3 regions of the Hoeflea sp. 108 genome follow, and region 1 is predicted to be linked to each of the others. Evidence: predicted binding sites of a transcription regulator. Region 1 holds the regulator's gene; each other region holds the start of a gene.
What was found. The regulator LexA, encoded in region 1, represses DNA repair genes until DNA is damaged. The targets are predictions, from matches to a motif close to TGTTCNNNNTGTGTTCNG.

Region 1 (12,465 bases):
AGTGATCGCGAATTCGTGATACAGGCTGATTTGCCGCGACTGTGTTCAAACAACAACAGGTTGCGGCAGGCAGGCTCGATTTAGTTGGGAACCTGCGGCGTGGCAGGAGCCGTGCCCGAAGCAGGCTGCTCGGCCGAACCCGAGGCCGCCGGAGCGGTAGCCGGCGCTGCAGGCTGTTCGGTCGCGGGTGCTGCAGGCGCCGTCGTGCCCGAAGCAGGTGCCGCTGGGGCCGGGGCCGTCGAACCGCCGAGCTGATTGAGGATGCCCTGGCCGTTGCCCGACGGCGCTCCCTGCGTCGCCGGAGCGCGGTCGAGAATGTCGATCGGCTTCTCGCCGTAGCGGGCGATGATCGACAGCGTCAGCGACGTGACGAAGAAGACGGTTGCCAGGATTGCCGTGGCGCGGGTCAGCGCATTGGCGGCGCCGCGCGCAGTCATGAAGCCGGAACCGCCGCCGATGCCGAGACCACCGCCTTCGGAACGCTGCAGAAGCACCACGCCGACGAGGGCGAGCACGACCATCAGATGGATGACGATGATGACGGTTTCCATTGCGCTTCCTGGGATCTTTCCTGACGGGGACTGGCCGGCACGCTAACGCGCCCGGCATTCCGGAGGCGGCTCAATACAATGCTTTGACAGCATTTCCAAGCCCGCCGCCCGAATATGGGGCGACACGCTGCCTTTGCAACGGTCACCCTGGGTTAAATCAGAGCTTGCGATAGGCTTCCGCGATACCGAGGAAGTCGGCAGCCTTGAGGCTGGCGCCACCGACGAGCGCGCCGTCGACATTGGCGATGTTGAGAAGCTCGACGGCGTTCGACGGCTTCACCGAGCCGCCATAGAGGATGCGCATCTTGGCAGCCACCTCGCCGAGCTTGTCGGTCAGGCGTGTACGGATATGCGCATGCGCTTCGGCCACGTCGGCGGCGGTCGGGGTAAGGCCAGTGCCGATGGCCCAGACTGGTTCGTAGGCGATGATCGCATTGGATGGGGTAGCGGTGCCGGGCACCGAACCTTCGATCTGGCGCGACAGCACCTTCAGGGTTTCCCCCGTCTCGCGTTCGGCAAGCGTCTCGCCGATGCAGATGACGGCGACCAACCCTGCCCGCCATGCGGCTTCCGCCTTGGCGCGGACGACATCATCGGTTTCACCATGGTCGGTGCGGCGTTCGGAGTGGCCGACAATGACGTGGCTCGCGCCTGCATCCTTCAGCATCTCGGCCGAGATATCGCCGGTGTGGGCGCCGTTTTCCCTGGCGTGGCAATCCTGGCCGCCCGCCTTGACCGGCGTGCGATGGAGGATTTCCGAGGCGCGCGACAACAGCGTCGACGGCAGGCAGAGCAAAGCTTCGGTGTCGGCGTCGAGGCCGCTCATGAAACCGCCCGCAATGCTCCGCAATTCATTGAGCGATGCGCTCGTGCCGTTCATTTTCCAGTTGCCGGCAACGAGTGGGCGAATTCCTGGAGTCATGTGCTCTTCCCTCGACATCTAACTACGCTCGGGCACCCTCACTACCAAAATCAGGCCACAAAGCAATCGACACTGGCGTCGAAGGACGCTATTGCGCTTCGTTCATGCAGGCGCATGCGAGAATGCGCGAATACGGGATCTGAATATGCTCGAAACGATGCGAAGTGCCGCTGGAACCTGGGTCGCGAAGCTGCTGCTTCTGCTGCTTGTGGTGAGCTTCGCCATCTGGGGCATTTCCGGACGCATGCTACACGAATTCGGCGGCGACAAGGTCATCACCGCTGGCGGCACCTCTGTGTCCGCAGTCGAATATCGCCTCGCCTACGACCGCCAGCTCAATGTCATGTCGCAGCAGTTCGGCCAGCGCCTGACTGCCGAACAGGCCAAGGCGCTCGGCATCGAGAACCAGGTCGTGGCGCAGCTCGTTGCAGGTGCGGTGCTCGATGAGCAGGCGCGCAAGCTCGGCCTCGGCCTGTCCAAGGACCGCCTGGCACAGCTGACCTGGGACGATCCGACCTTCAAGGGTCCCGATGGCCAGTTCGACCGCCGTGCATTCGAATACATCCTGCGCCAGATCGGCATGCGCCCCGAGGACTATCTTAAGAACCGCGGCCAGGTCGCCGTGCGCCAGCAGATCGTCGAGGCCGTTTCCGACGGCATGAAGGCGCCCGACACCTTCCTGCGAGCAGTAGCCCTTTATCGCGGCGAAGACCGCACCGTCGATTACCTCACCCTGCCGAAGTCGCTGGTCGAGCCAATCGCCCCTCCGGCTGCCGACGCGCTCAAGACCTGGTTTGAGGAAAACAAGAAGAACTACGCGGCACCCGAGTTCCGCAAGCTGAGCTATGTCAAGCTTGAGCCCGAGGACATCATGGACCTCGGCTCGGTGACCGACGAGCAGGTTCGCCAGGACTACGACAAGAACAAGTCGCACTTCACCACGCCAGAGACGCGCAAGATCGACCAACTGGTCTTCGCCAGCGCCGATGCGGCCAAGGCAGCGTCGGACGCGATCAAGGGCGGCACGGCATTCGACAAGATGGTCGCCGACCAGGGCAAGACCGCAGCAGACGTCGCGCTCGGCACCGTCACCAAGGACGTTATCGCCGACAAGGCGGTTGCTGAAGCCGCTTTCGCGCTGCAGGCCAACCAGGTCAGCGACGTCATTCAGGGCGCCTTCGGACCGGTGCTGGTCCGCGTCAGTGAAGTGACACCCGAGACAACCAAGCCTCTGGATGAGGTCAAGGACCAGATCCGCAAGGACCTGGCCCTGGCGGAAGCCAATCGCATCCTGCTCGACGTGCACGATTCCTACGAAGACGCGCGCGCTGGAGGCGATTCCATGCAGTCGGCTGCCGACAAGCTGAAGCTCAAGGTCAACACCATCGAAGCGATCGACCGCGCCGGTCAGCGCCCTGACGGCACCGTCGTCAGCACCCTGCCGGACTCACGCAACCTGATCCAGGCCGTCTTCGAGGCGGAAGCCGGCATCGACAACCAGCCGCTCAACATCGGCACCAACGGCTTCGTGTTCTTCGAGGTCAACGGCATCACGCCTGCCCGTGATCGTACGCTCGACGAGGTCCACGACAAGGTTGTGGCCGACTGGACTGCCGCCGAGACGACAAAGCGCCTCAAGGACAAGGCCGACGAGCTGGCAAAGCGCCTCAAGGACGGTACCGACCTCGCCACCATCGCCTCCGAGCTCAATCTCGAGAAGCAGACCAAGCGCGGCTTGAAGCGCGAGGCCGATGACGCCGACTTCGGTCGCGAAGGTGCTGCCGCCATGTTCGAGATGGGCCAGGGCGGCACCGGCGTCGTGCCCTCGCCGACCGGCGACGGCCAGATCCTGTTCAAGATCGTCGAGGTGTTTGAGCCGGCCGGCGCCGATGCCAGCACGGTTCCGGCAGACGCGCAGAAGTCCTTCGCCACCGGCATGTCGGACGACCTGCTCGATCAGTTGGTGCAGCAACTGCAGGCCGAATACGGTGCAACCGTCAACCAGCAGGCCCTGGCCCGGGCAAGCACGGCACCGGCAAGATGAGCGCGCTGAAGCCCCATATCGCCAAGGTCGCAGCGGGAACGCCGCTCACCTTCGAGGAAGCACGCGATGCTTTCGACATCATCATGTCGGGCGAAGCGACGCCCGGCCAGATAGGCGGCTTCCTGATGGCGCTGCGCGTGCGCGGCGAAACCGTCAGCGAGATTTCGGGCGCCGTCGCCACGATGCGCGACAAGATGCTGCGCGTCGACGCACCTGCGGATGCCATCGACATCGTCGGCACCGGTGGTGACGGCTCGCACAGCGTCAACATCTCGACCGCATCGGCCTTCGTCATCGCCGGCGCGGGCGTGCCTGTGGCCAAACACGGCAATCGCGGCCTGTCGTCGCTGACAGGCGCTGCCGACGTGCTGACGGCGCTGGGCGTCAACATCGAGCTTACGCCCGAGGCCATCGGCCGATGCATCCACGAAGCAGGCGTCGGCTTCATGTTCGCGCCCGCGCATCATCCGGCAATGAAGCATGTCGGTGCGACACGCGTCGAACTCGGCACGCGCACCATCTTCAACCTGCTCGGCCCGCTCTCCAATCCGGCCGGCGTCGACCGCCAGCTCGTCGGCGTGTTCTCGCCCGAATGGATTGTTCCGGTCGCCGAGACGCTGAAGGAACTTGGCGCCGTCTCGACCTGGGTCGTTCATGGCGACGGCTATGACGAGATCACCACGACGGGCGAAACGCATGTCGCGGCCTTGGCCGACGGCAAGATCTCGACCTTCACGCTGACGCCCGAACAGGTCGGCCTCGCCAGGCACACGCGCGAAGAGCTGCGTGGCGGTGATTCCTCCTACAATGCGGCGGCATTGCGTGGCGTGATAGAGGGTGCCAAGGGTGCCTATCGCGACACGGTTCTGATGAATGCCGGCGCCGGCCTGGTTGTCGCCGGTAAGGTCGCAACCATTGGCGAAGGCATCAAGCTTGCCGCCGATGCGATCGACAGTGGCCGCGCCCGCGCCGTGCTCGACCGGCTGGTCGGCATCTCGAACGGATAGCACCATGGCCGACATCCTCCGCCGCATCGAAGCCTACAAGCGCGACGAGATCGCAGCTGCCAAGGCCCGCCTGCCGCTCGGCGAACTGCAGGCGCAGGCACGCGATGCCGACACGCCGCGCGGCTTCCTCAAGGCGCTGGAAGCCAAGCGCCGCGAGGGCCGTTTCGGGCTGATCGCCGAGATCAAGAAGGCGAGCCCGTCCAAGGGCTTGATCCGCGCCGATTTCGATCCGCCGTCGCTGGCTCAAGCCTATGCCGGGGGCGGCGCCGCCTGCCTTTCTGTCCTGACCGACACGCCGTCGTTCCAGGGCGCCCCGGAATTCCTCACCGCGGCGCGCAAGGCCTGCGCCCTGCCCGCGCTGCGCAAGGACTTCATGTTCGAGCCCTACCAGGTCTACGAAGCCCGTGCCTGGGGCGCGGACGCCATCCTGATAATCATGGCGAGCCTGAGCGACGACGATGCCAGCCGCCTCGAGGACACCGCCTTCGAGCTCGGCATGGATGCCCTGATCGAGGTGCATGACGAGGAAGAGACCGAGCGTGCGCTGAAGCTTGAATCGCGGCTCCTCGGCGTCAACAACCGTAACCTCAGGACCTTCGAGGTGAGCCTCACCACGTCGGAGCGGCTGGCGCCGATGGTGCCGGCGGATCGCGTTCTGGTCGGCGAAAGCGGCATCTTCACCCATGACGATTGTCTGCGGCTGGAGAAGTCGGGCATCGGCAGCTTCCTCGTCGGCGAAAGCCTGATGCGTCAGTCCGACGTGGCGGCAGCGACCCGCTTGCTGCTCGAAGGCGCGCAGCAAGCGGCCGGAGCCTGACATGGCAGCGGCGCTCACCCATATCGGTGCCGCGGGCGAAGCCAACATGGTCGATGTCGGCGACAAGGCCGAAACGACCCGCACGGCGATCGCCGAAGGCATGATCGCCATGCGGCCCGAGACGCTTGATCTAATCCTCTCCGGCAACGCCAAGAAGGGCGACGTGCTGGGCACAGCGCGCATTGCCGGCATCATGGCGGCCAAGCGCACGCATGAGCTGATCCCGCTCTGCCATCCGATCCTGCTGACCAAGGTGACGGTTGAGATCGAGCCGGACGAGACCCTGCCCGGCCTGCGCGTGACCGCACTTGCGCGCGTCACCGGCAAGACCGGCGTCGAGATGGAGGCGCTGACGGCTGCCTCAGTTGCCTGCCTGACCATCTACGACATGGCCAAGGCGGCCGACCGCGGCATGGTGATTTCAGGCATCCGGCTGATCGAAAAGACCGGCGGCAAGTCGGGCGACTTCAAGGCGACAGAATAGATGGCACTGCTGCCGGTCACCGAGGCTCTCGAACGCCTGCTTGAAGGTGCCGCACCCACCGGCACGGATCGGGTTACCCTGCACGAGGCAGCCGACCGCGTTCTGGCGGCACCGCTGTACGCCTTGCGCACCCAGCCGCCTTTCGACGCCTCCGCCATGGACGGCTATGCTGTCAGGGCAGCAGACATCGCCACGCTTCCGGCGAAACTTTCAGTCATCGGCCAGGCCCCGGCGGGACGACAATTCACCGGGACCGTCAGTACGGGACAGGCAGTGCGCATCTTCACCGGAGCGCCGGTTCCCGCGGGGGCGGACACCGTGGTGATCCAGGAAAACGCGCGTGATCTCGGCAATGGTGCGGTCGAAGTGCTGGAACCGACAGATCCCGGCCGCAACATTCGCCTCAGCGGCCTCGATTTCAGCGAAGGCGACCTCATCCTCGACGCCGGCCGCCTGCTCGATCCGGCAGCCCTCTCGCTGATCGCCTCCGCCAATCACCCCGACGTCCAGGTGGTGCGCGCACCACTGGTCGCGATCATCGCCACCGGCGACGAGCTTCTGCTGCCGGGTAGCACGCCCGGCCCCGACCAGATCATCTCGTCCAACGCCTATGGCGTCGCTGCAATTGCCCGCTCGATCGGCGCTCGTGTGCTCGACCTCGGCATAGCCGCCGACAGCACGGACGCCATCTCGGGGTTGGTCCAGAAAGCACTCGACGCCAAGGCCGATGTCATCGTCACACTGGGCGGTGCGTCCGTCGGCGACCACGACCTAGTGCATCGCGTGTTAACCGGCCTCGGCATGGATCTTTCGTTCTGGAAGATCGCCATGCGCCCCGGCAAACCGCTGATGTTTGGTCGCCTCGGCGCGACGCGCTGCGTCGGCCTGCCCGGCAATCCGGTCGCGAGCCTCATCTGCTCGCACATCTTCCTGAAGCCGCTGCTGGCAAAATTGGGCGGACGCTCTCACGTCGCCGACATCAGGGACGGTGTGCTCGATACGCCGATGCCGGCCAACGATCTGCGTCAGGATTTTGTCCGCGCTGTCGCACGCCAGACCCTTGATGGGCTCGTCGTCACGCCGTTTACGGTGCAGGATTCGTCCATGCTCCGGACGCTGGCCGACGCCAATTGCGCTGTTATCCGCGGCCCCTTTGCGGAACCGGCCGAATCCGGCAGTGCCTGCCGCGTGCTGATGCTGCGCTGAACAATCCCGCCGATAACCTTCACGAAATTTAAACAGTTGCGGAACACAACTGGAACAGATAGTGTTTGTTCCGGGTTTGTTTTTCTCGCGATTCCTTGGGGGCGGCGATGCTGACGCGCAAACAACATGAGCTTCTGCTGTTCATCCATGAGCGGTTGAAGGAGGCGGGCATCCCTCCATCCTTCGATGAAATGAAGGAAGCGCTCGACCTCGCCTCCAAGTCCGGCATCCATCGCCTGATCACCGCACTCGAGGAACGCGGCTTCATCCGCCGCCTGCCCAACAGGGCACGAGCGCTCGAAGTGCTGCGCCTGCCCGACTCGATTGCGCCCGGTCTCAACGCTGCCAGGAAGTTCTCGCCAAGCGTCATCGAAGGGTCGCTTGGCCGCAAGCCCGAGCCGTCGCGCCCGGCCGCTGCAAGCAACGACGACGATGCCGTGTCCGCCATTGCCATTCCAGTCATGGGACGGATCGCTGCGGGTGTGCCGATCGACGCGATCCAGCACCGGACACACACCATTTCGGTGCCGCCAGACATGATCATGGGCGGCGAGCACTATGCGCTTGAGGTCAAAGGCGACTCGATGATCGAGGCCGGCATTTTCGACGGCGACACTGTCATCATCCGGAATGCCAGTACCGCGAGCCCCGGCGAGATCGTCGTGGCCCTCGTCGACGACGAGGAGGCGACGCTGAAACGTTTCCGCCGCAAGGGCGCCTCGATCGCTCTGGAGGCAGCCAATCCCGCCTATGAGACCCGCATCTTCGGGCCAGACAGGGTCAAGGTGCAGGGCAAGCTCGTCGGGCTGATCCGCCGCTACTAGGGCAACTCCCAGAAGACGAAGCGTTTTCCGTCTCAAGTTGTGTAAGAGCAAAGACATTGAGCGTGGCCGCAATCCGAGGAGAGCGGAAATGGCGATGGTAGTCTTGAGATGCTTCGAGGCCGTATAGACCGCAGTTTCGAGCTTGCCGCATATGGCACGCTTGCCTGCGGTGGGCTATTCGGTCGTCGCGTTGTCTGGCTGTTTTCTCACCGCCTCTTGGCGATTGGGTGCAAGTCCCCTCGCCTCGCGGGAAAATTGGCGGTGCGCATGCCATGGCCGGTAGGGCTCGGTGATGGCATATTCGACCGATAGCACCGACGCGCCGCCCGCCACGACTGGCGTCAGATAGACCGCGGCGCTGCCCAGACGCGCCAGATCGCGCTTGGTCACTACGGTTGCGACCTGCCCGCCACAGACATCTCCAGCAGTCGCATCGTCGATGACGACGAGTGCAGCCGTTCGGCAGACTTGCCACGCCGCAGCAGCATTGGACGCGTGGACAACCGTCGCGCCGGATTGATGTCGAAGCGTGCACAAACCCGCGGAGCAGTGGAAGGCACTTGCGCCGGCGACGGTTTTGACGGCGTCCTCAGCTGGCGCAAGGCCTTTGGCCCGACCATTCGCAGGAAGGCTCTGCGGCGCGGCCCCAAAGCGTGGGCCATCGGCCGCCGGAGCTGCGGTCCCTCTGGTCTTCTCTGCATCCTGCGACGGCTTGCTAAGCTCTTCCACCGCCAACGCCCGCATCCAGTTGTCTGACGTGAACTGGTTTGGCCTTGGCCTGTTGACCGCGAGCTTGCCATCGTCGGTGGCGACGCCGACGAGGCGTCCATCTTCGGCCACGAGCACATCCGGCGACGGCGCGACGCCGATGACGAGCACGCCGGCCACGACGAATGGCACTGCGGCAAGGCGCAGCCAGGTCGTCGCCGTCGCAGCGACGACAAGGGCTATTGTCACCAGCACGACCGACCAGGTCGATACCAGCCCGACGGCGTCCAGCGGCGAGCGGTCGGAAATCCATTCGGCCATGGCGATCATGACGCGCAAACCGGCGCCCATGACATCGAGGAACGGCCCATCCAGTCCGAAGGGCATGGCTAGGCTGGCGAACACCGCGAACGGCATCACCAGCACCGATACGACAGGCATGACCGCCAGATTGGCGACGAGGCTGAGCGGCGACACACGCTGGAAATGCCAGGCGCCGAACACTGCCGTGGCGACACCGGCGATGATGGAGGTAGCGACAAGGCCGACTGTGGCGTTGCGCCCCCAGTGCCAGGCACGCGACCACAATGTCATCTCGCCAACAGGCTGTGCCTGCTCCTCACGGCGCTCGGACCACCAGCCATAGGCCCCGACGAGTGCTGCGGTGGCGGCAAACGACATCTGGAAGCTCGGACCGACCACCTCATGCGGCGACACCAGAATGACGATGATGGCGGAAATGGCGAGATTGCGCATCGTCAGCGCAGCACGATCAAACAGCACCGCAGTCAACATCACGGCCAGCATGACGAAGCTGCGCTGGGCCGCCACCTCTCCGCCCGAGATGAACAGATAGGCGGCAATGCCGACCAGGGCGACGACGGCGGCGTATTTCTTGACGGGATGCCGCGATGCGAAATCCGGGAAGGCGGCAAAGCCAAGACGCATAAGGAACATCACCGTGCCGGCAACCATCGCCATATGCAGGCCGGAGATCGAGATGATGTGATAGAGCCCTGTTCGGCGGAGAGCCTCATTGACATCTTCGGGGATGCCGCCACGCACGCCGACCACAAGTGCTGCCGCGATCTCGCCTTCGGCACCGCCAATACGCTGGCGGATGCGCTCAGCAACTCGGTCACGGGCATTCGCCACCCAGGCCAACATACTTTGAGTTGGCGTCTGCTCTGTCGTCGAGGCCGCCAGATCTGGCCCCTTCATGAAGAACCCGCTTGCGCCGATGCCGTCGAAATAGCTCTCGAAGGAAAAGTCGTAGCTGCCGGGGCGCACCGGCCCCGATGGCGGCATGAGCCTGGCGTAGCCCTGCACCGTCGAGCCGGCGACCAGACCTTCAGGCGCTTGGCGGGCGACGAGCCTTACCCTATCGGGGGCAAAACGCAGCCTGGGTCTCGCGGTCGTAGCCACATCGATGGTAAGGCGCAGACGCCCCTTGTCGAGATGGTCGATGTCCACCACCCTCCCGCTCAGGGTGGTCGAAACCTCGGCGCCGAGCATCTTTGTAGCCATCCTCATGGTTTCAACCTTGGCGGCGACCAGGCCGAGCGCCATGCAGGCCCAGGCCGCTAGTCCGAGATGGACGATCCTGCGCGACCGGGCCAGCACGCAAAGCGCAAGCATGAGCCCGAACGCCGCCACGAGAGGCAGCAGCTCGGGCTCATTGCGCAGGTTGAAATAGATCAACGCGCCCAGGGCGAGGAAGACCGGGACCAGCATGAATGCCGCACCGCGTTCGAGCTCGGCCTCGACGGCAAGCTGAACCCGAGCGGTTCGCAGCCTCCTGGCCAGATCCGATCCAGCCAGCCACAGACGATCCGAGACGTCCCCGAAGAGGGTTGGGGCCGTGGCTTCCGCGGCATTGCCGGGCGCGTCGGGCAGTCGTTCGGGCGCTGGGATCAAAGTCGGAAGCGCAGCCGGACGGTTCAGCAAGTCGCGCTCGCTGACCTCCACCGCCGGACTTTCTCCGGCCTGCCCCTCCCGCACCCGGTCGCCCATCGGGCCTGCCTCTTGCGCCCCTGACCTTCTATGCTACATCAACGCCACCGAAACACCATGCGCCGCCGGTCCTCCGGCCGGGCGACGCCATGCTTCCTTGGAATCTGCTATGTCCGTCGTCACCCGCTTCGCCCCCTCGCCCACCGGCTATCTGCATATCGGTGGTGCGCGTACCGCCCTGTTCAACTGGCTCTATGCCCACCACACCGGCGGCAAGATGCTGCTGCGCATCGAGGATACCGACCGCGAACGCTCGACCGATGCTGCAACCGCCGCGATCCTCGAGGGCCTGACCTGGCTGGGACTCACCTGGGAAGGTGCGCCCATCTCGCAGTTCGAGCGCGCCCCGCGCCACCGCGAAGTGGCCGAGGAACTCGTTCGCATGGGCAAGGCCTATTATTGCTACACCACGCCGACCGAGCTCGACGAGATGCGTGAAAAGGCCCGCGCCGAAGGCCGCCCGCCGCGCTATGACGGACGCTGGCGCGACCGCGATGCTTCCGAGGCGCCTGAAGGCGTGAAACCGGTCATCCGCATCAAGGCGCCGCAGGAAGGCGAGACGCTGGTGCGCGACCGCGTGCAGGGTGACGTTCGCTTCCCCAACAAGGATCTCGACGATTTCATCATTCTGCGTTCGGACGGCGTGCCGACCTACATGCATGCGGTCGTCGTCGACGACCATGACATGGGCGTGACCCACATCATCCGCGGGGACGATCACCTTACCAATGCCGCGCGCCAGACCGTCATCTATGACGCCATGGGCTGGGACGTGCCTGTGATGTCGCACATTCCGCTGATCCATGGCGCCGACGGCGCCAAGCTGTCCAAGCGTCACGGCGCGCTCGGTGTCGATGCCTATCGCGGCATGGGCTACCTGCCCGAGGCGCTGCTCAACTATCTCGCCCGTCTCGGCTGGAGCCACGGCGACGACGAGGTGATGAGCATTGAAAACATGATCGCCTGGTTCGAGATCGAGGACGTCAACAAGGGTGCTGCCCGCTTCGACTTCGCCAAGCTGGAAGCGCTGAACGGCGTCCATATGCGCCAGATGGACGACGCCAAGCTGCTCGACATCTTCGTGGCCACTCTGCCCTATCTGCCCAACGGCGCGACCGTGGCCGACGGACTCAACGACAAGACGAAAGCGCAGCTGCTCGCGGCGATGCCCGGCCTGAAGGAGCGCGCAAAGACACTCATCGAGCTCGCCGATGGCGCAGCCTTCCTGTTTGCTCAGCGTCCGCTGCCGCTCGACGAGAAGGCAGCGACCCTGCTCAACGACGCGGCAAAGGCCATCCTCAAAGGTGTGCATGGGGCACTCAGCTCCGTCGACTCAGGCTGGAGTGCAGCTTCCGCCGAAGCTGCCGTCCGCGAGTTCGCAACACGCGAAAATGTGAAGCTGGGCGCCGTGGCACAGCCGTTGCGTGCCGCCCTGACGGGTAAGAGCACCTCTCCTGGGGTGTTCGATGTTCTGGAGGTTCTGGGGCGCGACGAAAGTCTGAGCCGCATTTCCGATCAAATCGATTAGGTCAGCAGTGCTTTCCTAGTTTTGCATTGAAATGAGGCTATTGCGGTGCAACATTGCGGCAACAAGCCAATTTGACAGCAGCGGGGAAGCTGGAAGGCAAGTTCAAGCGTTCCGGGCAAAGGGTTTGCTTGTTGAAATTTCGCCGTCTTGCGGCGGCTGAGCACTAAGGAGAATGCGATGACAGATTCGACCGCCAAACTTGAATTCCGCGGCCAGACTCACGAGTTCAAGGTCCGAGGCGGAACGGTCGGGCCGGATGTGATCGACATCGCATCCCTCTACGGCACGACAGGCGCCTTCACCTATGACCCGGGCTTCACGTCGACGGCGAGCTGCGAGTCGCAGATCACCTTCATCGACG
Region 2 (6,092 bases), on a different contig from region 1:
CCTTCGCCGGGCGGCTCACTGCTGCCGGCTATCATGGAATGATCGTAAGAAGCTTCGCGCCCGGCGCCACCCGAGACGACGCCAACCTCGTCCTTTGGACATGGAGCGATGCGGCACACTGCCGGCTGACGCTGATCGACGACGAAGGTCGACTGTCGCGATAGCCTCGGCGCGGACCGTCCTATCGACATGAAAAAGGCCAGCTGAGCACAACGGCGCAAACGTCTCTATCCGTCCGTCCTCGTCGTCGCAGGCATTGGGCGCCATAGCCTGGCAGCGCAAGTGCGAAGAGCTTCTTCATCTGCTGCCGCCTGTGGAATCATGGTTCCAGCAAGGGAACGAAACCCAAAACCAAGTGGGGGATCAAAGGCCAGGACGGCTTCGCATTGCCGGCCCCTTACGGGGCGCTCGGCAAGTGACAAGACGGGAGGTGACAGCGCATGCGCGTTATGCGCAACCTCGGCAACAGCTCCCTCGCCCAAGAAATGCAGCGTGACGAAGAGCAGGCGCTTTTCTTGACCCGTTGACTGGGAGGGGCATGACAGAGGAGCAGGATCACTCCTTCCGCACACTGTCTAGGCAGTAAGGGGTCACGGGTGATCGGCACGAATGGTTTGACAGCATCGTGCTCTTCCAGGCCAACACTGAATCGAGAATGCCAGGACATCTGAATGTCCGGGCTTCTTGCGCTACCTATCTATGTGAGCCGACTCGATGGCCAGTCAAATTAGATCTCATGACCGCTACTTCCACATCGAACGCATCTTGCCTTTGATGTCGACTGATGTTCGGGGCCTAGCGCCTTGGTCATGACGATACGATTGGCTCGTCCACGACGTTGACTTGAAGTGATCGAGCAAGTGCGCCGGAATGAAACGGGTCCGAGAGGCATAAACATGCCTGTCGCCACGCGCGACCTGGCCGGAGGTGTAGAAGCGCTGCGGTGTGATGAGATGCAGTGAGTCCTTAGCCCGGGTCATGGCGACGTAGAGCAGTCGGCGTTCTTCCTCGATCTCTTTGCGCTCGCCAGCACTCAGGTCGATCGGGATGCAGCCGTCGACAGCGTTGAGCACGAAGACCTTGGTCCATTCCTGACCCTTGGCGGAATGGATCGTCGATAGGATAAGATAGTCTTCGTCGAGATGAGGAGGTCCAGCCTCGTCGCTCGTGGCAGAAGGGGGATCCAGGGTCAGATCTGTGAGGAACCGCTCACGGCTTGGGTAGCCTGAAGCAATTTGCTCGAGTTGGAGAAGGTCTGCCCGCCTAGTCGTTGCGTCTTCGTGCTTCCGCTCGAGGTGTGGCTCATACCACAGCCGGGCTCGCTCCATTTCCGTGGGCCAGCCTGGGCCTCGCCGTAACTCTGAAAAAAGATCAACGAACCCGGGCCAATCGGCAGCGGCGCGTGCCGGCGGCACGAATCTCGCCAGCCCCAGTTCCAGGTCGAGAGCCTCTTCCATGCCGTTGATCGCCTGAGTGGCTGCGGAAGGACCAATGCCAGGCATCAATTGCATCACTCGAAACCCGGCTATGCGATCCCTAGGGTTCTGGGCAAAGCGCAGCACGGCAAGCACGTCCTTAACGTGGGCTGCATCGAGGAACTTCAAGCCGCCGAATTTGACGAATGGGATGTTGCGACGGGTGAGCTCGACTTCAAGCGGTCCTGAATGATGGGCGGCCCTAAACAGGACGGCTTGTTCCTTGAGAAGCGAGCCGGCTTCTCGCTCCTTCAGGACTTCGTCGCAAATGTAGCTTGCCTGCTCCGCTTCATCGGGTACGCTAACGATGAACGGTTTTTCCTGAGATGTCCGTTCGGTCCAGAGGTTCTTGGTGAAGCGTTCGGTCGCTTCGCCGATGACAGCGTTAGCTGCATTCAGAATAGCGTCGGTCGAGCGATAGTTCCGGTCGAGCGTGACGACTTCGGCCGGCTCGGGAAACAGGGTAGGGAAGTCGAGGATGTTGCGGACTTCTGCCGCACGGAACGAATAGATCGACTGGGCATCATCACCAACAACAGTCAGGCCGCGGCCGTCCGGTTTGATAGCAGTCAGGATTGCTGCCTGTAGCACGTTCGTATCCTGATACTCATCGACGAGGATGTGGTCGAAACGCGAGGCGAGATGCGCCGCGATCTCCGGCTCGCCGGCCATCTGGGACCAGTAGAGAAGCAGGTCGTCGTAATCGAGGATGTTTTGGGCCTGCTTGGCCTCGACGTAAGCACCGAACAGCTTTTTCAGCTCGTCGCTCCAGGCGACGCACCACGGAAAATAGCTGCCCAGGACCGCCTCCAGCCGCTCTTGAGAGTTGACCGCACGCGAGTAGATCGAAAGGCACGTGGCCTTGGTGGGAAAACGGTTCTCGGTCTCCGAGTAACCGAGTTCGTGCCGCACCAGGTTCATGAGGTCGGCGGAGTCTTCGCGATCATGGATCGTGAAGCTGGGCTCCAAGCCGATTTCCCGTGCGTAGTCTCTTAGCAATCGTGCGCCAATTGCGTGGAAAGTGCCAGTCCAGGTGAGACCTTCCGTGAGGCTCGCTGCGCGTTCTTTTAGAACGTCGGCGGCGATGCGCTCAACGCGTTTGCCCATCTCGACTGCAGCCCGACGGGAAAAGGTCATCAAAAGGATGCGTCGCGGATCTGCCCCCCGCACAATGAGATGTGCGACGCGATGGGCGAGCGTGTTGGTCTTGCCCGATCCAGCGCCGGCAATAATGAGGAGGGGGCCAGAGATGGCTCCGTCGCCGTACATGGCCGCAAGCCGCTGCCCGTCATTCAGTTTGGACAGGTAGATGGGTTCTTCGGTCGAATCACGGATAGCGACGTTCATGGAGCCATGAAGCATTGTTTCCGTTTCGTTCGCAATGTTTCCGACGGCTTTTGGTGGCCGCCACGGAGATTCGCAAGGCGAAGTCTCTGCGGCGCGGATCAAGGCGATCATCTTGCAGACATCATGTGCTTTCTAATGACTCTGCCTCACATTGGCGCGCATTCCTCCGCCATGCCGCCCATGCGCATTCAAGGGGGCCGCTCGCGAGCTGTCCCCCGCAAGGGAAGCTCCGCCGCGCCCGAAATCACTCATTGTTTCAGTTTCCGACACGCGCCCTTGCGACCTCCGCTCTTCGCGGTTTGCGGGTGGGGTTCCGCAATACTGCGAGGAAACTGGGCAAGCAGGGTGTGACGTGCAGGCGTCCGGGAAGACGATGACCATGGCCGCCGCGATCATGGAGCAACGTCGGCTCGGCCTGATTGCCAAGGCGATGCTGACGGTCCCCGGTCACTGCCTCGCGCAGGGTCGCGCGCGAATTCCTGGCGCTCTACCCGAACGCCCGCATTCTCGCTGCGGACGAGACGAACTTCACCAAGGACAAGCGGGCGCGGTTGCCGGCGGTGTCTGTGTAGGTGATCAGGACTTTTTCACCTTCCTTCAACGTGCTGGCCTTGATGGTTGCCGGAAGCACGACTGATTTGCCATTGTCCAGCACGACGGCCCCGCCATGCTTGCGGCTGCCATCTTCTTCAGCATGCGGCGTCGGCGCTGGCCGTTTCGACGGTCTCCACAGCGCGTCACCTGCCGTCTATGTCCACGTGCTGCCCGATGTGGCGCCGGTCGACGCGTTCATCGTCGCCGAGCGTCGACACGAGACGCGATGTCGTGACGCCCACGCTGTGGCCTACGCCGTTGCCAACCAGCCGCTGACCGCTTGGCGTCTCGCGGTCGACAGCTAACTCGCACATCGACCGCACATTGCGGTTGCCTGCCCCCTTAAGGGCCGGTTGCCTAAAGCGGCGCCGGCCCGCTCCGCTTCTGTGGTTTGCCAAGAGCTGACCTATCGCTCAAGCCTCCCGCGATACTTTGAGAAGCGAGCGGCCAAGCAATTTTGCTACCGTGCGATCTTAACGTGTTCGCACAGCGCAGCGATCTCGCTCCAGTGATGGACGCTTCCAGATCGCGTCGTGATCATGCAGCGCGGCCGATGGCTATCGTGCATAGTCTCGACGGCATACTTCAGCGCAGCTGACAAGCTCGCGAACGGGATCATGTCGATTGCGGCAAGTGTTTGCCCCTTCTTTTCTTTGAACGAAAGTTCTGCAGGCTCGTCCAGATTCACGGCCTCAAAACGGCTGTTCATAAGAAGCTCCCTTCCAATGTGTGAAAGCAACCACAGGTAAAGCACCAATGGCGCTGACCGACAAGCAGCATAACTTCGTCACCGGATACCTTGGCGGCACCGCGTATGGTTCCTTCAAATCAGTATGGAGAAGCCGGCTCGCCGGCCGTTATTCGGAGTTTGGGAGATTCGGATTCCTCGTGACCATCGGTCTCCCAGGTGATGCTAGCCGTCCCGTTGCTGCGTCAGGTCCGCGCCACTTCACCGGCCGCGAGAAGCTGATCGCACAGTTCAACGAACTGAACGCCCAGGCGGCCAGCGAGTAGGCGCCAACTCGAGGGACGATCATGGCCGATATCTACGGAACCCTCGCAGGGGCCACGGCCTATCACGCCGATTGGGACAATTCGGCCTGGGTTGCTACCGGCGTCACCGATGCCAAGCGCAACGCCGCCCTTGTACGCGCCGCCGCTGCGCTTGATGGCCATTATGGGGGACAGTTCCCCGGCCGAAAGACCGGGGTCCGTGTGCAGGCCCTAGCATGGCCGCGAACGGGCGCACGAGACCACTGAGCCGGTGAGGACATCCCGGATGATGAAATCCTGGCTCAGGTCGTCAGCGCGGCCTATGAGCTTGCACTAGCCGAGCTGCAGCGGCCGGGCTCTTCATCGCCGACGGTAACGCCGGGCAGGGTGGCCAAGCGACAGAAGGTCGAGGGCATCGAGCGAGAGTTCTTCTCTGCATCAGAGGGCGGGTTCCATGTCGCCCGATGCTAGGCGGTCTGACTTGATGGCCATGGAAGACGCCCTGCGGTGCATCCTCACGCCGGCCAGCGCGTCGGTAGATTTGCTGCGGGTGTAGTGCCTGCTGGTCCCCGCCACTGGGGCCAGCGCCCGCATCATCAGTAGGGCTTGTCCTATGCCTTGGTCTTCCGCGGGGCTCGCTTCGCAGGCGTCTTCTCGGCAGGCTTGCGACCAAGGCCGAGTTCCTTCGCCAGCTGTGAACGCTGTGCGGCATATTTGGCGGCTACCATCGGATAGTCTGCGGGCAGGCCCCATTTGGCGCGATATTGATCCGGAGTAAGCCCACGGATCGATAGGTGGCGCCTCAGCGTCTTGTAATGCTTTCCGTCCTCAAGGCTGATGAGATAGTCGGGCGTGATTGTCTTCTTGATTTGGACCCGCGGCGTCGGCGGTACTTCCGCTGGGACTGCTGCAGCGACCAGAGTGCTGATGCTCGTGTGAATTTGGGCAATCAAACCTGGCAAATCCCCGGCGGGAATGGGGTTATTGGAAACATAGGCCGATACGATGTCGGCGGTCAGCTCAATCAGCTGATCATTCGGTTTGGACAATACTTCGGTCATTAGATTTCTCCGGCTATATCTCCCCGCTGAAATTCGGGTAGCCGAGATTTCGTTCCTGCGAAAGCAAAAATGTTGGTGCTCTGATGGTCGGCTTCTACGACGAGATGGCAGACATGGCGTGGGAACTTCTCGCGCCTGAACACGAAGGCGGGTTAGGGCACGGTATCGTCCAGTTGAAGCGCGTCACCACAGCACCGTGGCCGGACGAATGGACGCCGGGAGTGGAGACTCTCGCGACTTGGCCACTGTCGGCAACGGCCAAGAGACTGCACCAACGCTACGAGAATGGCGTACTGATCGTCCAGGCCGGCGACATGGTGACGTTGGCGATGCCGGAGGTTGAACCCCAGATCACCGACAAGCTAGTCATTGATGGCGCTGAACGTGCCATCACGAACCTAACACCGATTCCGCCGGCAGGAACGTCGTGGTTTGGAAGGCGTCGTGCGCCGCCTAGGAATAGGCCGCACTTGCAATCAAATACGCCACCAGTGCTAGCGCGAGTAAAAATTGCATCGTCATTGATGGTGCATTCGCTTGTCTTAATGCTCAAACGCCTATCACCTCGCGAGCGGGTAGAACAGCTTATCCCGAAAACGGTCGTAGAGTGGAAGGCGCGCGG
Region 3 (12,465 bases), 1.4 Mb from region 1:
AAGGCGGCGCTGAGCCAACAGAGACCTGCACAACGGCCAGTTGCCGTTTGTAGGGGCGGCTGGCTAGAGTGGCGCCCGTCTGTCCAATGGGAGCCATGATGAACCGCATCGAACGACCCGAAACCACCGAAGGCGGCGTGCCGCTGTCGCGCATCGCAGAGCTTGCAGCGACGGAGGCGGAAATCTTCCGCCACGCCCGGCCCAAATCGGAGGCCGCATTGGGCAACGGCATGGCAGGGTTCTTCAACGGCGTCCCGATGCACTGGATGAAAGACTGGCCGACGCCCTTCCCCATCCTGGTCGACAAGGCGAGCGGTGCCACCATCACCGACGTCGACGGCAACAAGCTGGCCGACTTCTGCCTCGGCGACACCGGCTCGATGTTCGGCCATTCGCCGGCGCCCGTCGCCCGTGCCATCCGCCGCCAGGCTGCCCGCGGCCTGACCTATATGCTGCCGTCGGAGGATTCGCTCACGCTTGGCCTGCTCTTGGCAAAACGCTTCGGCCTGCCGCACTGGCAGATCGCGACGACGGCGACCGACGCAAATCGCTTTGCGCTGCGCGTCGCCCGCGCCGTCACCGGCCGCGACAAGATCCTCGTTTTCAACGGCTGCTACCACGGCGCGGTCGACGAGACGATGGTGCGGCTCGACGATGGCAAGCCGATCAACCGTCCTGGCCTCGCCGGCGAGTTCCGCGACCTCACCCAGCGCACGCGTATTGTCGAGTTCAACGATCTCGAGGCGCTGGAGAAGGCGCTGAGCCATGGCGACGTCGCCTGCGTCATCACTGAGCCTGTATTGACCAACTCCTGCATGGTGCTGCCCGAGCCCGGCTTCCTCGAAGGCGTGCGCGCGCTGACGCGGCAGGCCGGCACGCTGCTTCTGATCGATGAGACCCACACCATCTCGACCGGCCCGGGCGGCTACACCAGAAAGCACAATCTCGAGCCCGACCTGTTCGTGCTCGGCAAGCCTGTTGCCGGCGGTGTGCCGGCGAGCGTGTGGGGCATGAGCGAAGATCTCGCGGCCCGCTACGCTGCCTACAATGCCACCAAGGAGCCGGGCTATTCCGGCATGGGCACGACGCTGTCGGCCAATCCCCTCCAGTTCGCGGCGATGCGCGCAACGCTCGAAGAGGTCATGACCGAGGAAAACTACGCCCACATGGAGACGCTGGCCGAACGGCTGGCAACCGGCCTCGACAAGGCGATCCGAAAACGGAAACTGCCCTGGCACGTGATGCGTGTCGGCGCCCGTGTCGAGTTCATATGCGCCCCCGGCCCGCTCCGCAATGGCGGCGAGGCCGAGCACGCACATGCCTCCCGACTGGAGGCTGCCGTGCATGTGGCGCTGGTCAATCGCGGCGTGCTGATCGCGCCGTTCCACAACATGATGCTGGTCTCTCCGGTGACGACAGCGCGGCAGGTCGACAGACTGGTTGCAGCTTTCGGCGATATTGCCGCCCGTCTTACGGCATGAGACAAGGCACAAGGACAATTGAGTGACATCATGACATCACCTTCCGGCTCGACCATCGAAGAGGCCAGAGCCTTCCTCGACGCGAACCCTGATATCGAAGCCTTCGACATCGTTCTGACAGACGCCAATGGCGTCGGCCGCGGCAAGATCATTCGCCGCCATGAACTGATGGGACTGTACGAAGGCGGACGCCACCTGCCGATCTCGATCCTCGGCCTCGACATCACAGGCGAGGACGTCCACGAAACCGGCCTGATCTGGGATTCCGGCGACGGTGACCTGCGTGCATGGCCGATCCCGGGCACGCTGAAGCCGTTGCATGGCACCAGCCCGGCCCGCGGCCAGGTGCTGATGTCGATGTTCCATCTCGACGGCGCACCGATGACCTCGGACCCCCGCCTGGCGCTGAAGCGCCAGGTCGACAGGCTGGCCGAAAAGGGTCTTTACCCCGCCGGCGCCTTCGAGCTCGAATTCTTCCTGCTCGCCAACGACCGCGACGGCGACGGCAAGGTCCAGCCGGCCCGCGCAGTGCTGGATGGTCGTGCCTCGGGCAAGACCGAAGTCTATTCGGTCGACCATCTGCACGGCATGGAGCCTTTGTTCTCCGACATCTATGCTGCCGCAAAAGTGCAATGCATCCCGGCCGAGACGGTCATCTCGGAATACGCGCCGGGCCAATACGAGCTCACTTTGCGCTACCGCAAGGACGTGATGCAGGCGGCTGACGACCTGCTGATGCTGAAGCGGCTGGTGCGCGCCCAGGCTCGCCGCCACGGGGTGACTGCCTGCTTCATGGCCAAGCCGATCGAGAAATATGCCGGCTCGGGCATGCATTTCCACGTCTCGCTGCTCGACCGCGACGGTCGCAATGTCTTCACTGAAGCCGAGGAAGGCACCTGGGAGCCGAAGCTGCTGCACGCGCTCGGCGGCCTCGCCGACACGATGGCGGAATCGATGCTGGTGTTTGCCCCGCACGCCAACTCGTGGCGCCGCTTCGTGTCACAGTCCTATGCACCGGTGGCGCCGACCTGGGGCGTCAACAACCGCTCGGTGGCGCTGCGCGTGCCGGCGGGCGACGCCAAGAACCGCCGCATCGAGCACCGCCCCTCGGGCGTCGACGCCAACCCCTACCTTGTCGCCGCGACCATCCTCGCCGGCATCTCGAAGGGACTGGAGGAACAACTCGATCCCGGCCCGGAAACCTCAGGCAACGGCTACGAACAGGCTGAAGGCACCGAAAGCGTGATGCCGCCGGACTGGCGCTCGGCCATCGAGGCCGCCAAGGCCTCGGAATTCCTGCGCACCGCACTCGGCCACGACCTGCACCGCACGTTCACGGCGATCAAGGAAAGCGAATATTTCCGCGTCGCCCGCACGGTCAGCGAGCTGGACTACCACCTCTATCTACACGAGGTGTGATCCCCCGGGGATGGCGGACAATCGCCCGCCATCCCTCCCCAGCTTCGATCACATTTCGCCGCACGCCGACGAAGCCTCTGGTCTCGTCAGTCAAAAGAACATATCATGAACAAATGGCAGTTCTTTCGACCCGCGAGAAACTCGCGATCCTTTCCGACGCCGCGAAATATGACGCCTCCTGCGCCTCGTCGGGTGCCGGCGGGCGCGACTCGCTCAAGTCCGGCGGCATCGGCTCGACCGAGGGCATGGGCATCTGTCACTCTTACGCGCCCGACGGCCGCTGCATCTCTCTGCTCAAGATCCTGCTGACCAATTTCTGCATCTACGACTGCAGCTACTGCATCAATCGCTCCTCCTCCAATGTCCGCCGCGCCCGCTTCACGGTCGATGAGGTGGTGCGGCTGACCATGGACTTCTACAAGCGCAACTACATCGAGGGGCTGTTCCTGTCGTCGGGCGTCGTCCGTTCGCCCGACAACACCATGGGAGAGATGGTGGAGGTGGCACGACGGCTCAGGCTCGACGAGAAATTCGGCGGCTACATTCATCTCAAGACCATCCCCGAGGCGTCCGCCGAGTTGATCGAGAAGGCCGGCCTCTATGCTGATCGCCTGTCGATCAATGTCGAGCTGCCGACCGACGAGGGCGTGAAGCGGCTGGCGCCGGAGAAACGGCCGGAGACGATCCGTGTCTCGATGGCAAAGCTGCGCTCGAAGATCGAGGAGAAGGCGGAGCCGACGCTACGGACGAAGACGCGTGAGCGCTTTGCCCCGGGAGGCCAGTCGACGCAGATGATCGTCGGCGCCGACGCCACGCCGGATGCCGGCATCCTCAAGACCAGCGCCCGGCTCTATGGCAGCTACCAGCTGCGACGCGTCTACTATTCGGCCTTCAGCCCGATCCCCGACGCCTCCTCCGCCCTGCCCCTCAGGAAGCCGCCGCTGATGCGCGAGCACCGGCTCTACCAGGCCGACTGGCTGATGCGTTTCTACGGCTTTGACCAGGGCGAAATCCTCGACGGCCAGCCAGACGGCATGCTCGACCTGGAAATCGACCCCAAGCTTGCCTGGGCGCTGCGCAACCGTGCCTCGTTCCCTGTCGACGTCAACCGCGCCGACAAGGAGAGGCTGCTGCGCATCCCGGGTTTCGGCACGCGCGCCGTCGAGCGCATCATCGAGACGCGCCGCTTCAAGCGGTTGCGCTTGGAAGATGTCGGCCGTCTCTGCCAATCCATCGCCAAGGTGCGCCCGTTCATCGTCGCCGACGGCTGGTCACCGGGTGCCGCCACCGACGCGGCACGGCTGCGCGAGACGATCGCACCGAAGCCGCAGCAGCTCGAGCTGTTCCGATGACCGGCCAGCCCGCTTTGTCACTGGCCGCCTATGCGGTGCACCTCGCCGGCCCGACCGACTTCGATGGCTGGCGCGATGCCGCGCGCAGGCTGAGCACCAACGAGGTGAAGCCCGAGGACATCGAGTGGCATGTCGGCGGCGAAGGCGACGAACTGCCGGCGCCGACGCCGGGCGTCGAACTCAGGGTCTCCCGAGAATTCGTCGAGCGTGCCACCATCGTCGCATGCCACAGCGACAGCGAGCGGTTCGCCCTGCTCTACCGGTTGCTGTGGCGGCAGCGCAGCGAACCGCATTTGCTCCGGATCGCCTCCGACCCGGACGTGCGCCGTTTCGAGACGATGGAGAAATCGGTCCGGCGCGACGAGCACAAGATGCACGCCTTCGTCCGCTTCCGAAAGATCGGCGATGGAAACGACGAGCGTTTCGTCGCCTGGTTCGAGCCCGATCATTTCATCCTCGAACTGGCCGCCCCGTTCTTCGTGCGCCGCTTCACCGGCATGCATTGGGCAATCCTGACGCCCCGTGGCTCGACCGAGTGGGACCGCGAAAGACTGGCGTTCGGCCCCGGTGCCTCTAGGAACGACGCGCCCACCGCCGACCAGTCGGAGGAGATGTGGCGGACCTATTTCGCCAACATCTTCAACCCAGCCCGCCTGAAGGTGAAGGCGATGCAATCGGAGATGCCCAAGAAATACTGGCGGAACCTGCCGGAGGCCTCGCTCATTCCGAATCTGATCGCTGGCGCCGACGAGGCGGCCCGCGAGATGATCGCGAGGATGCCGACCATGCCCGCAGCGCATCACCAGGCGATACAGGCCAGGCACTGGCCCTCAGCCGAAGCTGTTACCGAGACCGCGGCTCGATCTATCGACGCTTTGCGCCAGCAGGCAAGCCAGTGCCGGCGCTGCCCGCTGTGGAGCGAAGCGACGCAGACGGTGTTCGGCGAAGGCCCTGACATTGCCGAACTGGTGTTCGTCGGCGAGCAGCCCGGCGACCAGGAAGACCTGCAGGGCCGGCCCTTCGTCGGCCCGGCCGGCAGGATCTTCGACGCGGTGCTCGGCGAAGCCGGCATCGACCGCACGGCGGTCTATGTCACCAACGCGGTCAAGCACTTCAAGTTCGAGCCGCGCGGCAAGCGCCGTATCCACAGCAAGCCCAATGCCGGCGAGGTGCAGGCCTGCCGCTGGTGGCTGGCGCAGGAGTTGACGCTGCTGAAGCCGAAGCTGGTGGTGGCGCTCGGCGCGACCGCGGCCCAGTCGCTGCTGGAGGCGCCGGTGGCGATCACCCGGCAACGCGGCCAGACCATCGAACGCGACGACGGGCTCGCGGTGTTCCTGACGATTCACCCGTCCTACATCCTGCGACTCCGCGACCCGCAGGAGGCGGCAGCCGAGCGTACCCGCTTCGCCGAGGACATGAGGGCCGTTCGGGCGATGATGGCCGCGTAGCGCCGAGCCAAGCGGAGCCGGGCCAGATCATATCAGGACGAGCCGCCGGCTCGGAGAAACGCCCTCTCGTTCAGACGAAGGGCGGAAGCTTTCTACCGGATGAGGATCGCCCTGAGGTCGTTGACGTTGGTGCCGGTTGGCCCAGGGACGAAAAGATCGCCCACCGAGTTGAACGCCGTCCAAGCATTGTTGCCGGCGAGCATCGCCTTGGCGTCGACGTCAACGCCATGCATGCGCGAGACGGTCGAGCCGTCGGCAAAGGCGCCGGCATTGTCTTCGGAGCCGTCGATGCCGTCGGTGTCGGCGGCCAGCGCGTCGATGCCCTCAAGACCGTCGATACCGATGGCGAAGGCGAGCAGGAATTCGCTGTTGCGGCCACCCTTGCCCTTGGCACGGAGCGTCACGGTCGTCTCGCCGCCGGACAGGATCAGCACAGGCTTGCTGAATGGCCGGTTGCGGGTAGCGACCTCGCGGGCGATGGCCGCATGTACGCCGCCGACCTCGCGCGCCTCGCCTTCGATGGCGTCGGAGAGGATGACGGTTTCAACGCCCCGCTTGCGTGCTGCCTCGGCGGCGGCGTCGAGCGACACGGCGGCGGAAGCGATGACATGCACCTCGTTGCGGGCAAAACGCGGGTCGGTCGGCTGTGGCGCATCGGCGGCAGCCGAGTTGATGTGGGCTATGACATTGGCGGGCAGCGCGATGCGGTAGGTTTCGATCAGGCGAAGCGCGTCGGCGCGGGACGCCTCGTCGGGCACGGTCGGCCCAGAGGCGACGAGCGCCGGGTTGTCGCCGGGAATGTCGGAGACGACCAGCGAGACGACGCGCGCCGGCCAAGCGGCGGCCGCCAGCCGGCCTCCTTTGATGCCCGAAATGTGCTTGCGGATGGTGTTCATCGCCGAGATCGGCGCGCCGGAGGCGAGCAGCGCCTCGTTGACGGCAATCTCGTCGGCAAGCGTCAGGCTGCCGGCCGGCGACGGCAGCAGCGCAGAGCCGCCGCCCGAGACCAGCGCAACGACGAGATCGTCCTCGGTCAGGCCGGAAACCGTCTGGAGCAGAAGCTTCGCCGCCTCAAGGCCGTTGGCGTCCGGCACCGGGTGCGAGGCCTCGACGATCCTGATGCGCTCGCAAGGGGCGGCAAAGCCGTAGCGGGTGACCACCACGCCTTCCAGCGGCCCCTGCCAGGCTTTTTCGAATGCGGCCGCCATCTGGGCCGAGCCTTTGCCGGCGCCGATGACGATGGTCCGGCCCTTGGGCTTTTCCGGCAGGTGGCGGCGGATGGTGAGCTCCGGATCGGCAGCAGCGACGGCCGCTTCGAAGATGCTAGTCAGAAACTGCTTGGGGTCGGTCATGGCCATCCGGACTCTCACTATCAGTCGCTTTGTCTGTTCATGTCGCGCCGCCACTCGTCCCGTCCTGAGCTTGTCGAAGGGCCGGCACCTAAGGCGCAAGCGGCTACGTTGACGCCCCCTCGCCCCGCCGTTCACGAGGAGAAGGTAAAGGTGGCGGCAACGCTGTATTCAAATCATACCGGCCCGAGCGCCACTTCCTGCCTCGGAACACCCAGATGGTCGGCGATTGCCGCCACGACTACCTCGTGGTCCTGCCGCTCCGGCAGGCCGGACACGGCAACGACGCCGATAACGCCGACGCCCTTGATCCGGATCGGGAATCCACCGCCGGCGAGCACATAGTCCTCGATCGGCAGGGCCTCGCCCACCGGGAAGGTGCGATCTTCGCGCGCCTTGGTCAGCACCATGCGGTAGCTGCTGCGATGGAACATCTTGACCACATTGATCTTGCGGCGCGTCCACTCGGAATTGCTCGATGTCGAGCCAGGCAGCGCGCAGTAGAACAGCGTCCGGTCCCACAGCTTGATATCAACCACGATCGGGAACTTCTCGGTGAGCCCGCGGGTGCGGATGGCCGAGCCGATCTCGTAGGCTGTCGCCTCGTCGAAGCCATCGAAGACCAGCCGGGTCTCCTGCTCGGCGATCTTCTTCACATCATCGGCAGTTGCCATCGTCCGCTCCTCCTTCAGACCAGAGGTCACATGGCAGACGCAGGCCAATGACGCAAGGTCAGGCCGTCTTGTCCATCACCGACTTTGCCGGCACGCCCGCGACATAGACCTCGACCACGGCACGGTCGTCGCCCATCGTCTGCAGCAGGAACAGCTCTTCGGCCAGCGTGCCGCAGCGCTCCATCCTGAGCCGCATGCCCGGCGTGGCGCGCGAATCGAGCACGACGATGTCGGCGTCGGTGCCGACGTCGAGCGTACCAACCTTGTCGGAGATCGACAGCGCCTCGGCGTTGCCGCGCGTCAGCTGCCAATAGGACGCCAGCGGGTTGAGCTTCTCGCCGTTGAGCGCGATGACCTTGTAGGCTTCGTCCATGGTGCGCAGCATCGAATAGCTGGTGCCGCCGCCGACGTCGGTCGCAGTCGCGATGCGCAACGGCTTCTCACGCCGGCGATAGCGCTGGTAGTCGAAGAGGCCCGAGCCAAGGAACAGGTTGGAGGTCGGGCAGAACACGGCGATCGAGCCATGTTCGGAGATCGCGTCGGATTCGCGCTCGCCGAGATGGATGCAATGGCCGAGCAGCGTGCGCTGACCGAGCAGGCCGTAGTGGTCGTAGATGTCGGTGTAGTCGCGCGACCAGGGGTAAAGTTCCTGGGTGAAGGCAATCTCGGCGTGGTTCTCCGACAGATGCGTCTGGATGTGCAAGCCGGGATGCTCCTTCGCCAGCTGCCCCGCCATCTCCATCTGCTCGGGCGTCGATGTGATGGCGAAGCGCGGGGTGATCGCATAGTGCTGGCGACCCTTGCCGTGCCACTCCGCAATCAGCGCCTTGGTGTCGTCATAGCTCGCCTGCGGCGTGTCGAGCACGCCATCGGGCGCATTGCGGTCCATCATCACCTTGCCGGCGATATTGAGCATGTTGCGGTCATGCGATTCGGCGAAGAACGCCTCGGCCGACTGCTTGTGAACGGAGCAATAGGCGGCGACCGTCGTCGTGCCCTGGCGCACCACCTCGTCGAGGAACAGGCGCGCGATGCGACGGCCGTGCTGGGCGTCGATGAACTTGGTCTCTTCCGGAAAGGTATATTTGTTCAGCCATTCCAGCAGCTCGGCGCCGTAGGCGGCGATGATCTGCATCTGCGGCACATGCACATGCGCGTCGATAAATCCTGGGAGGATGAGATGCGGGCGATGATCGATGAGCTGGACATTGCTGCCGGCCTGGGCCGCGACCTGGGCGTAACCGCCGACCGCGGCGATCTTGCCGTCCCGCATCAGCACCGCGCCGTCTTCCTCATAGGCGTAGGCGGCATGGTCGTCGGCACTGTCGGGCCAGCGCCGGAACGACAGGGTGCGGCCGCGGAGAAGGGTCGTGGTCATGGCAAATCCAGCTTTCAGTTCGGGCCAGCTTGGGTGTGGCCGGCCTCAAGGTCTGCGAACGGCCGCTAGCCGGTCAGTTCCGGGCCGTCAGTTCTTGCGGGCCTGTTCGTACCAGGCGACGAGCAGTGCCCGCTCCTCCGGTGTGATCTGGGTCACGTTTCCGGGCGGCATGGCGTGGCTGCGGCCGGCCTGCAGATAGATCTCGCGGGCATGCTCGGCAATGGCGCCGTCGGTCTCGAGAATAACACCCTTCGGCGCGTGGTAGATGCCCTCATAGGATGGTTCGGCGGCGTGGCACATGGCGCACCGGCCGAGCACGGTGTCGCGCACCTTCGGGAACTCGGCCGACGCGACGAAAGGTGTGGTGGTGACGGCGGCGTTCTTGTCCTCGCCGGTCAGAACCTTGGGCACCGTCGACAGCCACATGATGATGATGAACAGCAAGGTGGCGGCCAGCCAGGTCCAGTGCGGGTTGCCGGCGCGCTTGTGGATGGTGTTGAAGTAGTGGCGGATCAGCACGCCGATGATGAAGATCAGCGAGGCGATGACCCAGTTGAACTGCGTGCCGAACGCCAGCGGGTAGTGGTTCGACAGCATCAGGAACACGACCGGCAGGGTCAGGTAGTTGTTGTGCGTCGAGCGTGTCTTGGCGATCTTGCCGTATTTCGGGTCGGGCTTGCGGCCGGCGATGAGGTCCGCGACGACGATCTTCTGGTTCGGGATGATGACCATGAAGACGTTGGCCGACATGATCGTCGCCGTGAAGGCGCCGAGATGCAGGAAGGCGGCGCGGCCGGTGAACAGCTGCGTGTAGCCCCAGCTCATGAACACCACCACCGCATAGAGGATGATCATCAGAAGCGTGTCGTGGTCGCCGAGCTTCGACTTGCAGAGCAGGTCGTAGATGATCCAGCCGAGGCCGATCGAAGCCAGCGAGATGGCGATGGCGATGGGCGCAGACACGTCGAGCACGTTGCGGTCGATCAGGAACAGTTCGGCGCCGCCGTAATAGACCAGGCAGAGCAGCGTGAAGCCCGACAGCCAGGTGGCGTAGGACTCCCACTTGAACCATGTCAGGTGCTCCGGCATCTGCGCCGGCGCGACCAGGTATTTCTGAATGTGGTAGAAGCCGCCGCCGTGGACCTGCCACTCCTCGCCATGGGCGCCCACGGGCAAGGCGTCATGCTTGCGCAGCCCGAGATCGAGCGCGATGAAATAGAATGATGAGCCGATCCAGGCCATCGCAGTGATGACATGCAGCCACCGCACGGCGAAGCTCGCCCACTCCATGAAAAACGCCAAGTCGTACATCCGCCGTCCCTTTTCGCAGCATCAGCGATCTTACGATGCCTGATGCCTCGCGGAAGAGGAAGGATTCGCGATGACTTTCAAAAAAATCTGGAAAATACTAACGTGGTATTGCGCGGCATAAGCCGGCTATGGAACCGGGGCACGCATGGCATACCTTGATAACATCGCTGTCTTCGTTCGCGTCGTGGAACTCGGCAATCTTTCCGCCGCGGGCCGCGACATGCGCATTTCGCCTGCCGTCGCGTCCAACAGAATCAAGGAGTTGGAAAAGCATCTCGGCGTGCGCCTGTTCAACCGCACGACGCGCCAGCTGATGCCGACCGAGCACGGCAACGTCTTTTACACCGGCGCCAAGCAGGTGCTGGACGCCATCACCGAGGCGGAGGCCGCGGTCGCAGCTCTTTCCGGCCAGCCGCGCGGCACCATCCGTGTCACAGCACCCCTCGGCCTCGGCCGGCGGCTGGTTGCCTCGGGCATTCCTGAATTCCACGACAAGTACCCTGATATCGAGGTCAGGCTCCGCTTGTCCGACCACAATGTAGACATCCTCAAGGAAGGCCTCGACGTGGCCTTCCGGCTTGGCGTGATCGAGGATTCCAGCCTCCGGATGCGCGGCATCATGGAGTGCGAGCGCGTTCTGGTCGCCTCGCCGAAATATCTGGAGCGGCGCGGAGAGCCGCAGAGCCCGCACGAACTAATCGGCAAGAAGCACGACTGCCTGATGCTGCGTTATCCCGGCGCGCGCGAGTTCTTCTGGACCCTGGAGACACCGGGCGGGCCGACGAAGTTCGAAGTGCACGGGCCCTTCGATTCGGACGACGGGGACGTGCTGACCGGCTGGGCCCTTGCCGGCCGCGGCATCATCAACAAACCTCGTTTCGAGGTCGAGCCCTTCATCCGTGACCAGCGGCTCAAGGTCATCCTGCCGCAGACGCCGCCGACGCCGGTGCAGTTCGCCGCGGTCTATCCGCACAAGAAGCTGCAGGACCCGAAGGTCCGGCTGCTTCTCGACTTCATGGCGGAGCGCTGCCACAAGCTGATCAAGGACATCCTTGCCGGCAAGTAGGCTAGCCGCGTCAACACTTAGACGACGGCCTGATAGGCCGAGGTCCAGAAGTCGGTGTAATGCGCTGGCGCCTGCGGCGAATCCATCAGCCGTTGGGTGAGCAGGATGCCAGCCAGATCCTCGACCGGATCGGCATAGGCAGAGGTGCCATAGCCGCCGTCCCAGCCGAAACGCCCCGGTGACATCCAGAGATTGTCACGCTTGAGGGCCACCGACATGCCGAGCCCCCAGCCCGAACTGCCGTTGAAGAACATAGCCGCGCTGTCCTTCTGCTCTGCTGTCAGCTGGTCGGTGGTCATCAGTTCGACCGATGCGCGCGACAGGATGCGCTCGCTGCCGAGCTGCCCTTTGCCGAGCAGCATCCGCTGGAAGGCGAGATAGTCTTCGGCAGTCGAGACCAGGCCGCCGCCGCCGGATTCGAACGTGACTGGCTTGGCAAACCGGCCGCCCGATGCCTCGTCATAGACGCCGAGCTTGCCGGTCTGGAAGTCGCGCGAATAGGCAGTGGCGAGCCGACCGATCTTGTCGGCAGGCACATGGAAACCGGTGTCCTTCATGCCGAGCGGCGCGAAGATACGCTCCTGCATGAAGGTGGACAGCGGTTGGTCCGCGGCGCGCGTGACCAGCACACCGGCCACGTCGAGCCCGGTGTGGTAGAGCCAACCCTCACCGGGCTGGTGGGCGAGCGGCAGGCTGCCCACAGCCTTCATGAAGGCGTCGGGTGAACCCTTGAACAGGTCGGCGCTCGGGGCGATGCCAGCCTCTTCCATCGCAAACTGCAGCGGATAGGCGAAGGGATAGACCATGATCGCGCCCAGACCGAAGCGCAAGGTGAGCAGGTCGCGTAGCGTGACCGGGCGGCTGGCCGGCACGGTATCGGTGAGCTGACCGCCGACCGTCTTCAGCACCTTGCGGTCGGCTAGTTCCGGCAGCCACTTGTCGACGGGGTCGTCGAGCCTGAGGCGGCTTTCCTCGACCAGGATCATG

Region 2: a site for LexA is predicted at 2,838-2,855, ahead of B015_RS0128220 (ATP-dependent helicase). Genes of this name have one in related genera too.
Region 3: a site for LexA is predicted at 2,995-3,012, ahead of B015_RS0119605 (putative DNA modification/repair radical SAM protein). Genes of this name have one in related genera too.

What each region holds. Positions count from the first base shown of each region.
Region 1 covers NZ_KB890024.1:2,592,022-2,604,486, forward strand. The annotation lists gene secG (preprotein translocase subunit SecG) at 81-551, opposite strand; gene tpiA (triose-phosphate isomerase) at 709-1,473, opposite strand; gene B015_RS0112750 (peptidylprolyl isomerase) at 1,619-3,517, shown strand; gene trpD (anthranilate phosphoribosyltransferase) at 3,514-4,524, shown strand; gene trpC (indole-3-glycerol phosphate synthase TrpC) at 4,529-5,341, shown strand; gene moaC (cyclic pyranopterin monophosphate synthase MoaC) at 5,343-5,825, shown strand; gene glp (gephyrin-like molybdotransferase Glp) at 5,826-7,031, shown strand; gene lexA (transcriptional repressor LexA) at 7,139-7,855, shown strand; gene B015_RS0112780 (ComEC/Rec2 family competence protein) at 8,030-10,576, opposite strand; gene gltX (glutamate--tRNA ligase) at 10,686-12,104, shown strand; gene gltA (citrate synthase) at 12,282-12,465, shown strand, end outside.
Region 2 covers NZ_KB890026.1:55,954-62,045, forward strand. The annotation lists gene B015_RS0128215 (RES domain-containing protein) at 1-164, shown strand, start outside; gene B015_RS0128220 (ATP-dependent helicase) at 744-2,822, opposite strand; gene B015_RS32845 (hypothetical protein) at 3,202-3,459, shown strand; gene B015_RS33470 (hypothetical protein) at 3,560-3,730, opposite strand; gene B015_RS0128235 (hypothetical protein) at 3,877-4,125, opposite strand; gene B015_RS0128240 (hypothetical protein) at 4,173-4,430, shown strand; partial or broken gene B015_RS34190 (DnaT-like ssDNA-binding protein) at 4,452-4,880, shown strand; gene B015_RS0128245 (MucR family transcriptional regulator) at 5,021-5,470, opposite strand; gene B015_RS31800 (hypothetical protein) at 5,554-6,092, shown strand, end outside.
Region 3 covers NZ_KB890024.1:3,954,832-3,967,296, forward strand. The annotation lists gene B015_RS0119595 (aspartate aminotransferase family protein) at 99-1,481, shown strand; gene B015_RS0119600 (glutamine synthetase family protein) at 1,512-2,900, shown strand; gene B015_RS0119605 (putative DNA modification/repair radical SAM protein) at 3,014-4,252, shown strand; gene B015_RS0119610 (UdgX family uracil-DNA binding protein) at 4,249-5,700, shown strand; gene B015_RS0119615 (glycerate kinase) at 5,793-7,058, opposite strand; gene B015_RS0119620 (heme-degrading domain-containing protein) at 7,226-7,723, opposite strand; gene guaD (guanine deaminase) at 7,782-9,101, opposite strand; gene B015_RS0119630 (urate hydroxylase PuuD) at 9,189-10,412, opposite strand; gene B015_RS0119635 (LysR family transcriptional regulator) at 10,558-11,478, shown strand; gene B015_RS0119640 (serine hydrolase domain-containing protein) at 11,496-12,465, opposite strand, start outside.